4 regions of the Micromonospora sp. DT46 genome follow, and region 4 is predicted to be linked to each of the others. Evidence: riboswitches for the same ligand, from Rfam matches in the RefSeq annotation. Region 4 holds a riboswitch; each other region holds the start of a gene.
The links. Region 4 has a riboswitch for cyclic di-AMP ahead of ACLQ20_RS03525 (coiled-coil domain-containing protein). Riboswitches for the same ligand answer to the same signal wherever they lie in the genome.
Positions count from the first base shown of each region.

Region 1: it holds a riboswitch for cyclic di-AMP, as region 4 does, so the genes downstream of both, ACLQ20_RS23875 (C39 family peptidase) here and ACLQ20_RS03525 (coiled-coil domain-containing protein) in region 4, are expected to answer to the same signal.
Region 2: it holds a riboswitch for cyclic di-AMP, as region 4 does, so the genes downstream of both, ACLQ20_RS18925 (NlpC/P60 family protein) here and ACLQ20_RS03525 (coiled-coil domain-containing protein) in region 4, are expected to answer to the same signal.
Region 3: it holds a riboswitch for cyclic di-AMP, as region 4 does, so the genes downstream of both, ACLQ20_RS16585 (coiled-coil domain-containing protein) here and ACLQ20_RS03525 (coiled-coil domain-containing protein) in region 4, are expected to answer to the same signal.

Region 1 is NZ_JBNCKW010000008.1:365,196-368,646, forward strand. It holds gene ACLQ20_RS23870 (alpha/beta fold hydrolase) at 1-224, opposite strand, end outside; gene ACLQ20_RS23875 (C39 family peptidase) at 330-1,175, opposite strand; cyclic di-AMP (ydaO/yuaA leader) riboswitch at 1,404-1,544, opposite strand; gene ACLQ20_RS23880 (acyltransferase) at 1,863-3,101, opposite strand; gene ACLQ20_RS23885 (polysaccharide pyruvyl transferase family protein) at 3,411-3,451, shown strand, end outside.
Region 2 is NZ_JBNCKW010000006.1:375,498-378,948, reverse strand. It holds gene ACLQ20_RS18930 (peptidoglycan recognition family protein) at 1-1,469, opposite strand, end outside; cyclic di-AMP (ydaO/yuaA leader) riboswitch at 1,708-1,841, shown strand; gene ACLQ20_RS18925 (NlpC/P60 family protein) at 1,854-2,894, shown strand; gene dcd (dCTP deaminase) at 2,949-3,451, opposite strand, start outside.
Region 3 is NZ_JBNCKW010000005.1:497,293-500,743, reverse strand. It holds gene ACLQ20_RS16590 (SRPBCC family protein) at 1-141, shown strand, start outside; gene ACLQ20_RS16585 (coiled-coil domain-containing protein) at 218-1,303, opposite strand; cyclic di-AMP (ydaO/yuaA leader) riboswitch at 1,317-1,448, opposite strand; gene ACLQ20_RS16580 (cation diffusion facilitator family transporter) at 1,602-2,519, opposite strand; gene ACLQ20_RS16575 (HelD family protein) at 2,596-3,451, opposite strand, start outside.
Region 4 is NZ_JBNCKW010000001.1:759,737-763,187, reverse strand. It holds gene ACLQ20_RS03530 (carbonic anhydrase) at 124-876, shown strand; gene ACLQ20_RS03525 (coiled-coil domain-containing protein) at 1,004-2,020, opposite strand; cyclic di-AMP (ydaO/yuaA leader) riboswitch at 2,024-2,155, opposite strand; gene ACLQ20_RS03520 (YibE/F family protein) at 2,322-3,451, opposite strand, start outside.

The sequences.
Region 1 (3,451 bases), on a different contig from region 4:
CCCGCCGCGAGCCCCGCGCCGATCCGCGCGGCCAGCCCCGGGAAGGAGTACTCCGGCAGCGGCGGCGACCAGCCGTGGCCGGCGAGGTCGGGCGCCAGCCACCGCCCCGCCCACCGACGCTCCAGCAGCGGCGCCCAGGGCAGCCACACGTCGCCTGTCGCGCCCATGCCGTGCAGCAGCAGGAGCACCCGCCGGCCGTCCCGCTCACCCGACTCATCGACCATGGGCGCAGTGTGCCACCCGTCGGACGCCGCGGGCGAGGGCCGTGACCCGGACACGACATCGGGCGCCGACCCCCCGGGTGGGGAGCCGACGCCCGACGGCGTCGCTCAGGCGGAGTAGCCGCGGGTGGCGGCCCAGTTCGCCAGGGCGATGGTGCTGATCCAGTACGACGCGGTCGCCGGGTTCGCCGAGTCGGCGATCTTCACCAGCCGCCCCTCGTCCTGGTAGCCGACCACCGCGATGTAGTGGCCGCCGGGGAAGGAGTGCCAGCCGCCGTCGGTGTCCGTGGCGCTGCCGGCGACGTTGACCACGACGCCCCGCCCGTCGGTGATGGCCGCGACGACGTCGGCCTGGAGCCGGTCCATCTGGGCCGGGGTGGCGGCGCCACCGGGGATCATCCGGGTCCGGTACGGGTCGCCCTTCACCACCGCGTTCAGCACGCGGGTGGTGTCCTGGGCCGAGTCGGTGCCCATCTGGTCGGTGCCCAGCTGGGCACCGAGGGCGTCCTGGCTGCGCGCGATGCCGGCGGCGCTGAGGGCGTGCCGGACGGCCGCCGGACCACAGTTGTAGAAGGTGGTCTGGGCCTGGTAGTCGTAGTCCAGGCTCTTGGCGGCCGGAGGCTTCGGCGGCTCCGGCTTGCGGGTCAGGTCCGGGTCCGGGGCGGCGCTGGACGCGCTGGCCGACGGGGCGGCGCTGGACGCGGCCGGGGCGGCGCTGGACGGGGCGGGCGCGACCCGGGCCTGGCTGCGCGAGGCCGACGCGTCGTCCCGCAGTTCGGTCGCGGCCACCGGGGCCTGCGCGGCGGCGGGGGCCTCGTCGGTTCCGGCCAGCAGCGCGCCCGTGCCCGACGCCAGCACGAGCGCCGCGGCGGACGCGGCGGCCAGTTGGTACGGACGCTCGGACGTGAGGCGACGCAGCTGTCGCTTGAGGTGGTGCTTCACGGTTTCCTCCACGGGCTCGGGGTGAGCGGCCGTCGGTCCGCGCCGAGGGCAGGGCGGACCGACCGCGCGGACGGGCGTCCGGGCGGGTGGTGGGCCACTCAGGGGATGCGCCCGGGACGCCGGGCGACGGACGGTGACCGGTGGGTCAGCTCATGACCTGCGGGCGGACGAGCGCGGTCACCGCGGCGCCGTGGAGACGGCGGCACAACCGAGGGGTGTACGGGTGTGGCATGACGATGGAACTCCTTCCGACACCGCCGACCGGGTTAGCTGACGGATTCGGGCGGGAAGAACGCCCTACCACGGGCCCACGGCCCACGGATTCACCCCAACGAGCACTGGGTCCCCGGTTCGTCGTTCACGATTAGGCGGGTCGGCGCGGCGTCGCCTCTGGCGATCGGGTACCGCACCGGACGCGCCGACATTACTGGCCGGTCCGCGCCCTGCCAACCCCGTCCCACCTGCCTAAACCTTGATCGGCAGACAATTTTTGCGGGCACTTCGCCACTGACGCGACTCAATGGGACGACCGTTTCTGCGCGCACCTCCGGGCGACAACGGGACAAGTGGCGGACATCGGCGCCGAAACCCCGGCAGGAATCGACCGGGCCGCGCCCGATGACCGGTTCGCCGACGTGGTGACCGGCGTCACCGAAACGGCCGGGATTTCGTCGGCGGACACTCCGGTCGCCGGGGCGCTCAGCGCGAGTCGGCGTACGTCGGTCGGTGGTCGTCCTGCGGGCCGGCGGCCCGGGGGCGCGGCACGGCGCTGCCCCGATCCCCCGGCGTCGCCCCGGGGCCGCCGGGGTCCTGCCCGGCGCCGTCCCCGTCCCGCGGCGTCCGGACCGGCCTGCGCGGGGTGAGCAGCCGCATCATCGGCGTCTCGACGAGACGGTGCAACAGGCCGGCCAGGGCCAGGTTGACCAGCAGGAAGCCGAGCACCACCGCCAGCCCCGACCAGCCGGTGAAGCCGACGCCCCAGTCGCCGGTGAGCCGCAGGACGGTGATCATCACGAGGACGTGCACCAGATAGAAGGCGAAGGAGACCTCGCCCAGCCAGATCATCGGCCGGGACCGCCACGGCGAGCGCCGCCCGCGCACGTCCGCGTCCGCCGCCGCGGCGATGACCAGGATGTACGCGACCGAGAGCAGCGCCGCCCACAGTTCGGCGCGGACCCACTGCGCGGCGACCACCCAGGTCGCCACGAAGAGCAGGCTGGCCAGCGGCAGGCCCGGCCCGCGCCACCGGCCACGCCGCATCAGCTCGGCGGCGGCGACGCCCATCCAGAACTCCAGCGACCGCACCGGCGGGAAGATCTGGGTGAACCACCAGCGGCTCTCCTCGGGCACCAGCGCCTGGGCCGGCCAGAGCGCCAGGATGAGCAGCGGCACCGCGACCACGACGGCCCACAGGGCCCACGGTCGGGCCCGGCGGATCAGCGGCAGCGCCAACGGCAGGCAGAGGTAGAAGAAGAACTCGCAGGACAGCGACCAGCTGACCGTGTTGATGCTGTAGAAGTGGCCCGGCCGCGGGTCCCACGCCTGGAGGAGGAACAGGTTCTCCACCGCGACGAACCGGTCCACGGGGTCGGCGAACCAGGCCGCGACCGCCAGGGCCGCCACCCACAGCACCACGTGGCTCGGCCAGATCTTGGCCACCCGGCGCCGCCAGAACGCCCGACGGGTGTCGGTGGGTCGGGCCGACCAGACCAGCACGAAGCCGCTGAGGATGAAGAAGAACTGCACGCCCGACAGCCCGAGTGCGAAGGCCCAGTCCACGACGGCCTTCTGGCCGGGCTCGGCGATGATGCCCATCGTCGCGACGTGGAACCCGAAGACGAGCAGGGCGGCGACCCAGCGCAGCCCGGTCAGCGACGGCAGGCGGCTGGCCGGGGACGCGGGCCGGGCGGCGGGCGCGACGGTCGCGGCGTCGTTCATGCCGGCATCCCGACGATCCGCAGGGTCACCAGCACGTACGTCTCCTCCTCGACCCCGTCCTCAGGCGCCCCCGAGGGGCCCGTGGCGGTCCGCCGGTCGGCGCCGCCCCGCCGGGCACCCTACCCGCCGGGCCTGAGGCTCTGTTCCGTCCCGTCCGCGAGTGCCCGTTCTGTCCCGTGGGGGAGTCCCGTTCCTCCCGTCCCTCCGTGACCGTTGCGTCCCCATCCGTGACGGCGGTGGCGGGCATCCGGGTTCCGGCCGATCGGGTGGCTAGTATTCCCAGACCCGGAGGTGACGAGAGGCGGGCGAATGCACCAGCGAATCCTGATGCGGGCGAAGAAGGGCCCGTT
Region 2 (3,451 bases), on a different contig from region 4:
AACAGCGCGGAGGAGCCGCGAAGCGGGCAGGGGGCCGTCGCCGGGGGCGGGTTCGGCACGCCCGGAGGCTGCCGGTTGCAGCCGGTGAACGGCGGCTGGTTGGTGGCGAAGTCCGGGTCGATGGTGACCAGCCCGGTCCGGTGCGTGCCGGTCGACTTGAACGGCGCCTTGAGCAGGTCGAAGTAGTGCGACCAGTCCCAGTACGGTCCCGGGTCCCAGTGCATGCCGCGCACGTTCGCGGCGACGGTGCCGGGGACGTTGTCGTGCCCGATGATGTGGTTGCGGTCCAGCGGGATGTTGTACGCCCGCGCCAGGTGTCGGACCAGCTTGGCGGAGGTGCGGTACATCGCCTCGGTGTACCAGGTGCCGTGCCCGGCGAAGCCCTCGTGTTCGAGGCCGATGGACTTGGCGTTCACGTACCAGTTGCCGGCGTGCCAGCCGACGTTCTTGGTCTTGATGTGCTGGGCGATGTGCCCGTCCACCGAGCGCAGGGTGTAGTGCCAACCCACCCGCTTCGGGTCCTTGACCAGGTTGACGCTGGGGCCGAAGTAGCCCTCGGTGTCGTGGATGACGATGTACTCGATCTTCTGCTGGGTGGGACGGTTGCCCAGGTCGTGGTTGCCGTAGTCGCCCAGGGTGGGGCCGTAGTTCTCGTACGGCGCCGGGATCCACTCGCAGGAGATGTCGCTCGGGCACTCCAGCCCGTCCGGCCGGGCGAGCTTGCGCAGGCGCAGCCGGTCCAGCCAGGAGCGGTCCGGCTGGACCGCCCGGCCGGCCAGCGTGACCCGCTGCCCGTCGTCGGTCACCCGGCTGTCGCCCGTGGCGATGGTGGCGTACACCTCGTTGGCGAAGGCCGCCGCGGCGTCGGCGCTGTCCGCGCCGGAGTACCGGGCCACCGCGCCGTACCAGGCCGCCGGGTCGGTGCCGGCGCCGACCGGGGCGCCGATCTCCTTCTGGTACGCGGCCAGCAGCGCCGCGCCGCCCCGGATGTTCGCCGTGACGTCCGTCCGCAGCGACTCCTCGCTGGCGCCGGTCAACTCGGCGGCGGCGTCGACGGTCCGCAGCGCGGCCTCGGCGGGCGGCGTGGCGGCCGGCGGCTCGCCCGCCTCGGCCAGGGACGGGCGGGAGTCGTCGCCGCGCGGGTCCTCGGTGCCCTCGTCGTGGTGCGTGCCGCCGGCGAGGGCGGTGACGTGCTCGGCGTCGGTGAGGTGCATCGGTCCGTAGCCGCCGCTGGTGCTCGGCGTGCCGGCGTTGGTGTCCCAGCGGGACTGCAGGTAGGAGACCCCGAGCAGGACGCTCTCCGGTACGCCGTACTCGGCGGCCGCGGCGGCGTACTGCTGCTGCCGGTCGTTCACCGGCGCTGCCGCGGCGGCGGATCCGGCGGCGGTGAGCGGCGTCGCCGCCATGGCGGCGGCCACGGCGGCGGCCAGCAGGACGCGTCTGCTCCTCGATGTCGCTGACAGGTGCATCAGACCCCCAGTTCGGACGGGCAAAGGTGGGGTCACCTTCGCCCCGCCCGCCGCCTCTGGTCAATACCTTTCCGTCAGACACTTCAGAAGGAAGAAAATCTTCGTCGCCCGGGTTGCGGATCCGCCCGATCCGGGTGGGTACGGAGTGTCACTGCCCGTAGGGTTGCGGATCGATAACGGTCGTCTCTACTCTGGTCATTCGTCGGCCGGTGACATTCCGTCCAACCAGGGCGGTGACGGTCCGACACCGCCGAGTCGCTCCCGAGCGAGCCGGGGACCCAGGTTCCCCGGGGTGAATCCGCAGTCCTGCGGTAGGGCGCCCCTTCCCGCCCGAACCCGTCAGCTAACCCGGTAGGCGGTACGGAAGAAGGAGTACGAAGCCCGGTGGCACACCATGCCCCGCGGCCACCGTCGGCCCGGTCGGCCCTCGCCGACCCGGTGACGGCTGCGCCGCGCCCACGCTGGTACCGCTGCACCACCGCCCTCGCCGCCCTGGCCGCGTTCGCCGTCGTCCTGACCGGCGGCGCCACGGCGGCCCACGCCGAACCGACGGTCGCCGAGATCGAGCGGCAGATCGACGAGGACTGGAACAAGCTCGAACCGACCATCGAACGGCACAACGCCACCCGCCAGGACCTGGCCGCCAGGCGGAAGCAGGCCGACGCGCTCGCCGCGCAGATCGGGCCGCTGGAGAAGCAGGTCGACCAGGCGATGGAGAAGGTCGGCGCGCTGGCAGCCCGCGCCTACAAGGGCGAGAACGTCTCCGTCGTCAACGCCCTGCTGGGCAGCCGCTCGCCGAGCGAGATGATCGGGCAGCTCGAACTGCTCGACCAGTTCGCCCAGCACCAGCAGCAGGACGTGCGGCAGGTCGCCGAGCTGCGCGACCGGCTGGCCGCCAAGAAGGCGCCGCTGGACGAGATGGTCGTCCAGCTCAGCCGCACCGAGGCCCAGCTCGCGGCGAAGAAGAAGCAGATCAACGCCGAGATCGACCGGTTGCAGAAGCTACGGCTGCGGGTCTACGGCAACGGCGGCGGCGGGCCGCTGCGTCCCGCCCCCTGCCCGGCCGGCTATCCCGGCGGCCCGGCCGGCACCGCCGTGAAGTTCGCCTGCGCGCAGATCGGCAAGCCCTACGTCTGGGGCGCCGAGGGGCCGAACTCGTACGACTGCTCCGGCCTGATGCTCGCCGCCTGGGCGAAGGCGGGGGTGTCGCTGCCGCACAACGCCGCGCAGCAGCGCCGGGCCACCGCGTCGGTCAGCCGGGGCGAGCTGCGCCCCGGCGACCTCGTCTTCTACTACAGCGACCTGCACCACGTCGGCATGTACGTCGGCGGGGGCTGGGTGGTGCACGCCTCCCGCGCCGGGGTGCCGATCAAGATGAAGAAGGTCGACGACGGCCCGATCCACAGCTACGGCCGACCCGGCTGAGGCGCGCGGAGGGTCCCTGCCCGGCGGGGGCCCTCCGCGCGCTCGCAGGCCGGGTCAGCGGGTGGGCCAGGTGCGCCAGTGCTGCCAGGAGCGGCTCGGGGTCGGGCCGCGCTGCCCCTGGTAGCGCGAGCCGTAGACGGCCGAGCCGTACGGGTGCTGCGCCGGCGACGAGAGCCGGAAGATGCAGAGCTGACCGATCTTCATGCCCGGCCAGAGGGTGATCGGCAGGTTCGCGACGTTGGACAGTTCGAGGGTCACGTGACCGGAGAAGCCCGGGTCGATGAAGCCCGCCGTGGAGTGGGTGAGCAGGCCCAGTCGGCCCAGTGAGCTCTTCCCCTCCAGGCGGCCGGCGAGCTGGTCGCCGAGCGTGATCACCTCCAGCGTCGAGGCGAGCACGAACTCGCCCGGATGCAGCACGTACGGCTCGCCCTCGGGCACCTCGACCATCGACGTGAGGTCGTCCTGCTGCTGCGCGGGGTCGATGTGGGTGTAGAGGTGGTTGTTGAAGACCCGGAAGAGCTTGTCCAGGCGTACGTCGATGCTGGACGGTTGCACCA
Region 3 (3,451 bases), on a different contig from region 4:
ATCGAGGTCGAGATCACCCTCGCCGCGCCTGCGCCGCTCTTCGGCTACGCGTTCCGCCAGGCCCGCGCCGCCCACCTCGGGCTGGCCGCCCGCCTCGCCACGGCCCTCGACACGGGCCCGCCCGGGTCGCCGGCCGACTGACCGCCGGACGGTCCCGGCCGCGGTGGCCGTCGCGCCCCCGGTGACCCGCGACGGGCGGGGCACCGGGGCGCGGGCGTCAGTAGACCGACAGGTGCACGTGGTTGGTGTGGTCGCTGGACGGGTCGCCGTTGGCCCCGCTGTACGACTTCCATCCGCTGCTGGGCAGCCAGATCTGCCTGTACCAGATCACGTAGAGCACGGCGAGCCGGTCGGCGTTGCGCACGAAGTACGCCGACAGGTTGTTGCCGTACGTCCGGTCGCCGCCGGTGGCGTCGCCGCCGAAGCCGCCCTTCTGGGCCGCGAAGTCGCAGGCCCGGCCCTTCGGGTGTTCGCCCGAGCCGCCGGGGCGGTAGCAGGAGACGTAGCGGGTGAAGCCCGCCGCCTTGGCCTGGTTGAGCGCGTGCAGGGTGCGCGGGGTGATGCAGCCGTTGGCGGGGGTGGGGTCGTTGACGCTGCACGACTCGCGCGGCCAGGAGCCGTCGGAGTTGCGCGGGGCCGCCTTCGCCGTCTTGCTGGAGGTGCCGCCCGGCGAGGTGCCCGCCCCCGTGGACTGCTGCCGCTGTTGCTGCTGCTCGCGGTTGGCGACCGTCAGCGCCCGCTCGGCCTGTTCCTTGCGCTTGGCCATCACGGTGACCTGCTTGCGCTGCTCCCGGATCTCGCCGTCCAGGGCGAGCTTGGTGCGGGTGGCCTGGTCCCGGGTCTCCTGGAGTTCGCGCAGGGCCCGGTCCTCCTTGGCGGCCACCGCGTCGAGGGCGGCGGCGCGGTCCATGAAGCCGTCCGGCGAGCTGCTGTTGAGCAGGGCGGACGCCACGCTGAGCCGGCCGGTGCGGTAGGCCGCCCCCGCGATCTCGCCGACCTTGGCGGTGTGCGCGGCCAGCTCGACCTCGGTGGTCTTGAGCTGCGCGGCGAGCTGCTGTTGCCGCTTGGCCGACGTGTCGAGGGCGCGCTTGGCGTCGAGGTAGCCCTTGCTGGCGGCCTCCAACTGGGCCCGCAGGGCGGGGGTGCCGCCCTCCTCGTCCTGGCCGGGGGCCGCGGCGAGCAGGCCGGCCCGGGTGGCGGCCGCCGCCGGGGCGGCGGTGACCGGGGCCACCGCGGCGCCGAGGGCGAGCATCGTGGCGATCAGGGCCGCCGTCCGGGCGGCACGTCGTCGTACAGGTGCCATCACTGGCATTCACGTGTCCTTCCGTCAGCCGCCGACCGGGTTAGCTGACGGGTTCGGGACGGAAGATCCCTACCGCTGACGCGGATGCACCCCACGAACATGGTTCCCCGGTTCGCCCCGCCGGGCGATTAGGCGGCGGCCACCGCCGGCACCGGTGGGTGCCGCCTGGCGGAGGCCGAAGCCGAGCCTACCGGTGCCGGTGTGACTGATGCAGCGCAGGTGACGGAGGGTGTACGTCCACTAGCAGTCAAATCCGGCATAAGCGCACAATACTCTCCCAGATTTAAGGTTGTCCTCATTACCACTCAACCGACCCGCAGGCCCCGCGCGACGCTCCGGGCTCGATCTGCAACGTGGCGTGCTCGATGTGGAAGTCGTCGTGCAGCGCGGCCCGGGCGGCGCCCAGCACCGCGCCGACCTCCGCGCCGGGTGCCATGGTCAGGTGGGCCGAGGCCACCTCCATGCCGGAGGTGAGCGTCCAGACGTGCAGGTCGTGCACCTCGGCGACGCCGGGCACGGCGGCCAGCCGGTCGTGCACCGCGGTCACCTGGAGGTGCTCCGGCGCGGCCTGCACCAGGATGCGCAGCGCGGCCCGCCCGAGCCGCCAGGTGCGCGGCAGGATGAACACCCCGATCGCGACCGCCACCAGCGGGTCCGCCCACCACCAGCCGGTGGTGGCGATCAGCAGCGCGGCCCCGATCACGCCGAGTGACCCCAGCAGGTCGCCGAGCACCTCCAGGTACGCGCCGTGGACGTTGATGCTCTCCTTCGCCCCGGAGCGCAGCAGCGCGAAGGCGCCGATGTTGGCGAGCAGGCCGAGCACGGCGACCACCAGCATCGGGCCGGCCAGCACCTCCGGCGGGTCGCCGAAGCGGCGCACCGCCTCGATCACGACGTAGACCGCGACGCCGGAGAGCAGCATGGCGTTGGCCAGTGCGGCCAGCACCTCCAGCCGGTAGAGGCCGAAGGTGCGTTGCGGGTCGGCGCCCGCCCGCCGGGTGGCGGCGATCGCCGCGAGCGCCATGCCGATGCCGAGCACGTCGGTGAACATGTGCCCGGCATCGCTCAGCAGGGCCAGCGAGCCCGTGCGGAAGGCCGCCACCGCCTCCACCACCATGAGGCCGGCGAGCAGCCCGAACGCCGCCCAGAGCCGGCCCCGGTGGCGGTGCGCGGCATTCGCCACCGACCCGTGATGGTGGTCATGACCTGCGCCCACGCGCCCACCCTCCGTCAGGCGTCCGGATTCGCGTTCAATCTATGCTCACATCGCTATGTATGCAAGTAACGGCGGCTCAGCCGATCGGGTCGACGGTGGTCAGCCGCTGGGTGGCCCGGGACAGCGCCACGTAGAGCGTCCGCACCCCCGACCCCGGGTCGGCCCGGATCTCGCCCGGAGCGACGAGGACGACCCCGTCGTACTCCATGCCCTTGGCCTCCAGGCTGGTCACCACCTGCAAACGCGGCGCGCCGAGCCCGCCCAGCCAGCCGGCCACCTCGTCGCGGCGCGGCACCGGCGTGATCACCCCGACCGTGCCCTCGACCTCGGCGAGCAGCGCGTCGGCCGCCGCCACGACGGCGCTCTCCAGCTCCGCCGGCGGTACCGACAGCGCGACCGGGTCGACGCCGGTGGAGCGCACCGCCCGGGGCAGCGGCAGGTCCGGGTGCAGCCGGCGGATCTCGGCCGCCGCCACCGCGAAGATCTCCGCCGAGTTGCGGTAGTTCGTGGTGAGGGTGAAGTGGTGCCGCTTGCGCCGGCCCAACGCCTGGTCCCGGGCCCGGTTCAGCTCCTCCGGATCCCCCGTCCACGCCGTCTGCGCCGGATCGCCCACCACCGTCCACGAGGCCAGCCGGCCCCGCCGGCCGATCATGCGCCACTGCATCGGCGAGACGTCCTGCGACTCGTCGACCACCACGTGCGCGTACTCCCGGTAGTCGTCCGGGCGTTCCCGCGCCGCCTCGCGGGCGGCGCGCTGCCGGTCGGCGAAGGTGCTCAGCTCGCGTACCCCGCCGGCCAGCTGGAACGGGTCCCGCTTCGCCCGGGCGGGCTTCATCGGCTTGCCGAGCAGCGCGTCCAACTCGTCGAGCAGCGCGATGTCGGCGATCGTCAGCCCGGCGGCGTCGAGGCTGCGGTACGCGTCGGTCAGCAGC
Region 4 (3,451 bases):
ACATATGAAATGCATATCACGCATCCCTTGACGTATCTTGCAGTGCGTGTGACGGTGGTGGCAGCCCGCGTCCAGCGTCGGCCCGGGTGACCAGGCCGTTCACGTGAGGTAGCGAGGTGTGGGATGAGTCGTCCCGGATCGCCAGGAACCCAACCGGGCCCGGAGCGGACGCTCCCGGCGCCGGCCACGGGCGGGACCCCGGCCGACGTCGGCACCGCGTTCGCCGTCCCCGCGAGTCCCGAGCAGGCGCTCGCCGAGCTGCACGCCGGTAACCGGCGGTTCGTGACCGGCGCCCCGCGCCACCCCAACCAGGACGCCGGGCACCGCGCCGCGGTCGCCGACGGGCAGCACCCCTTCGCGGTGATCGTCGGTTGCTCCGACTCCCGGCTCGCCGCCGAGATCATCTTCGACCGCGGCCTCGGTGACCTCTTCGTGGTCCGCACCGCCGGGCACACCATCGGTCCCGAGGTGCTGGGCAGCGTGGAGTACGCCGTCACGGTCCTGGGCACGCCGCTGGTGGTGGTGCTCGGGCACGACTCCTGCGGGGCCGTCCAGGCGGCGCGTACGGCGGCCGCCACCGGCACCCCGCCGGTCGGGCACCTGTGCGCCGTGGTGGACGCCGTGGTGCCCAGCCTGCGCCGGGCCGCCGCCGAGGGCGTGGACGACATCGACGGGATCGTCGACATCCACATCGCGCACACCGTCGAGGCGATGCTGGGCCGCTCCGCCGTCCTCGCCGCGGAGGTGGCCGCCGGCCGTTGCGGGGTGGTCGGCATGTCGTACCGGCTGACCGCCGGCGAGGTGCGGACGGTGGCCGAGGTGCCCGCCGCTGCGGCCGACGCGCCGGAGGCGGCGGCCAGCGCCGCGCTCGCCTGAACAACCACCCACCCACCGCCCGCCTGTCACCGCCCTGGCGGGCGGGTCCGTACGACGAAACAGGGCCGCCCCGCGTTCGGCGGGGCGGCCCTGTCCGCGCTCTCGGCTGTGCCGCGCGCGTGCGTGTCTACCAGAGGGACACGTGGACGTGGTCGGTGTGGTTCGACGGACCGCTGTAGGAGCTCCAGCCCGTCGCCGGGAACCAGATCTGTCTGTTCCAGATCACGTAGTAGACGCCGAGCCGGTCGGCGTTGCGGACCAGGAACGCGGTCAGGTTGTTGCCGTACATGTAGGTGTCGTCGTTGTGCCAGGGGGAGAAGCCGCTCTTCTGCAGCGACCAGTCGCAGGCCCGGCCCTTCGGGTGCTCGTAGGGCCCGCCGGGGCGGTAACAGCCGACGAACCGGTTGAAGCCGGCCCGCTTGACCTCCTTGTACATGTGCAGGGTGCGCGCGGTGATGCGGCCGGAGGTGGTGGGGTCGGCCTCGGTGGGTGACAGCGGCGTCCAGTCGCCGTCGGCCGCCCGCCCCGGCGCGATCTTCGCCACCGGCGAGGTGGCGACCACCTTGCCGCTGGTCAGCCCTCTGCCGCCGACCAGCGCGAGCGCCTTCTCCGCCTCCCGCTTGCCGCGCGCCATCTCGTTCGTCAGCTTCTGCTGTTCGCGGACCTCGGTGTCGAGCGCCAGCTTGGCCTGCTCGGCGCGGTCCTTGACCGCGTTCACCTCGGCGAGCTTCTTGGAGTTGACCAGGTTGAGCTCGTCGAGGGCGGCGGCGCGCTTGACGAACGAGTCGGGGCTGGCGGTGTCCAGCAGCATGGACACCGCGCCGATCCGCCCGGTGCGGTAGGACTGGGCGGCGATCTGGCTGACCTGGGGAGCCAGCGCGTTCAGTTCGGCCTGCGCCCGGGAGACCTCCAGGGCCAGTTCGAGCTGGCGCTTCTTCGACTTCGCCAGCTTCGCCTTGGCCTGCACGTAGGACCGGTTCCGGGCCTCGATGAGGTCGTCGAGCAGCTTGGGCTCGTCGTCCCCGTGCCCGGAGGGCTTGGGCGGGGTGGGCGCGGCCGCCGCCGGGAGAGGCCCGGCGAAGACCGCCAGAGCGGCGAGTACGGCCACCACGGGCGTCAGCCAGCGGCGTAGGGGTGCCGTCACAGTTTTCCCTTCCGTCGACCGCCGACCGGGTTAGCTGACGGGTTCGGGGCGGAAGTGGCCCCTACCGCTGTCGCGGATTCACCCCACGTACCTGGGTCCCCGGTTCGCCTCGCGGCGATTGGGCGGCGGCACCGCAGGCGCCGCTGCGCGCCTTCGGCGGTGACCGGCAGCGAGGTTACCCGAGAACGCTCCCGGGGATCTACGTCCCTAAGCCGACTAAATGCGTTATTTCGTAATGGCGGACGGTGACCAGTGACGCATTTATCAGGACGAACGTCCTGTTCGGTCACGCTGAGGAGCGTCACCATGCGGTGTCCGTACTTCTGTGCCCATCGGGCCATCCGGCGGGAGCGGCGGACGGCGTGTCCCCGCGCGGCCCGCTGAGGGCCTCCAGCGCCTCGGACCGTTCGGTGGCCGGCCGGGGCGTCGGCGCGGGCGCGGTGGCGGCGCGGTCGGTCGCGTCCCCGCCGCGTCGGCCGGCCGTGGTCACCAGGGCCGCCAGCGCGGTGGTCAGCGGCACGGCGGCGATCAGACCCAGGGTGGCGACCGCGCTGCGGACGATCTCCTGGGCGAGGAACTCGCTGGTGAGAAGTTGGGTCACCGCCCGCGAGTCGGCGGTCAGCAGGAGCAGCACCGGCAGGGAGGCGCCGGCGTACGCCAGCACGATGGTGTTCACCGTCGAGGCGATGTGCGCCCGGCCGACCCGGGTCGCCGCCCGGTAGAGCTGCGTCCGGGACAGCCCGGGGTTGGCGTGCGCCAGCTCGGTGACCGTGGCGGCCTGGGTCACCGTGACGTCGTCCAGCACGCCGAGGGAGCCGATGATGATCCCGGCCAGCAGCAGCCCGTGCAGGTCGACGTCGGCCTGGTACATCGACAGCGTGGTGGCGTCCTCGGAGCCGAACCCGGTCAGGTGGGTCGCGGCGGTGGCGATCGTGCCGAGGACACCGGTCAGCACCAGGCTGCCCAGCGTGCCGAGCACGGCGACCGAGGTCTGCGCCGTCACGCCGTGGGTCAGGTAGAGCACCACGAACATGATCAGAGCGGCGCCGACGACCGCGACCAGCAGGGGCGGGTTCCCGGCGCTGATGCCCGGCAGCACGAAGGTCAGCAGGATGGCGAAGCTCGCCGCCAGGCCGCCCAGCGCGGCCAGCCCACGCCACCGCCCGAAGGCGACGATGGCGGCCGCGAAGAGCGCCACCAGCCAGACCAGCGGCTTGCCGCGCTGGTGCTCGGCGATGTTGTAGGTGCTGGCCGTGGGGTCGGCGGGGTCGGTGAGCTCGACCAGGATGATCTCGTCGTCCACGGCGACGGTCGGCGCGCCGGGGCCCACGGGCACCGGCGTCTCCACCTGCTGGCCGGCGTCGGGGCCGTCCTGCACCCGTACGGTGACCGTGCCGCAGGGGCCCTGTGGCGCGTCGGGGCTCCCCTCCG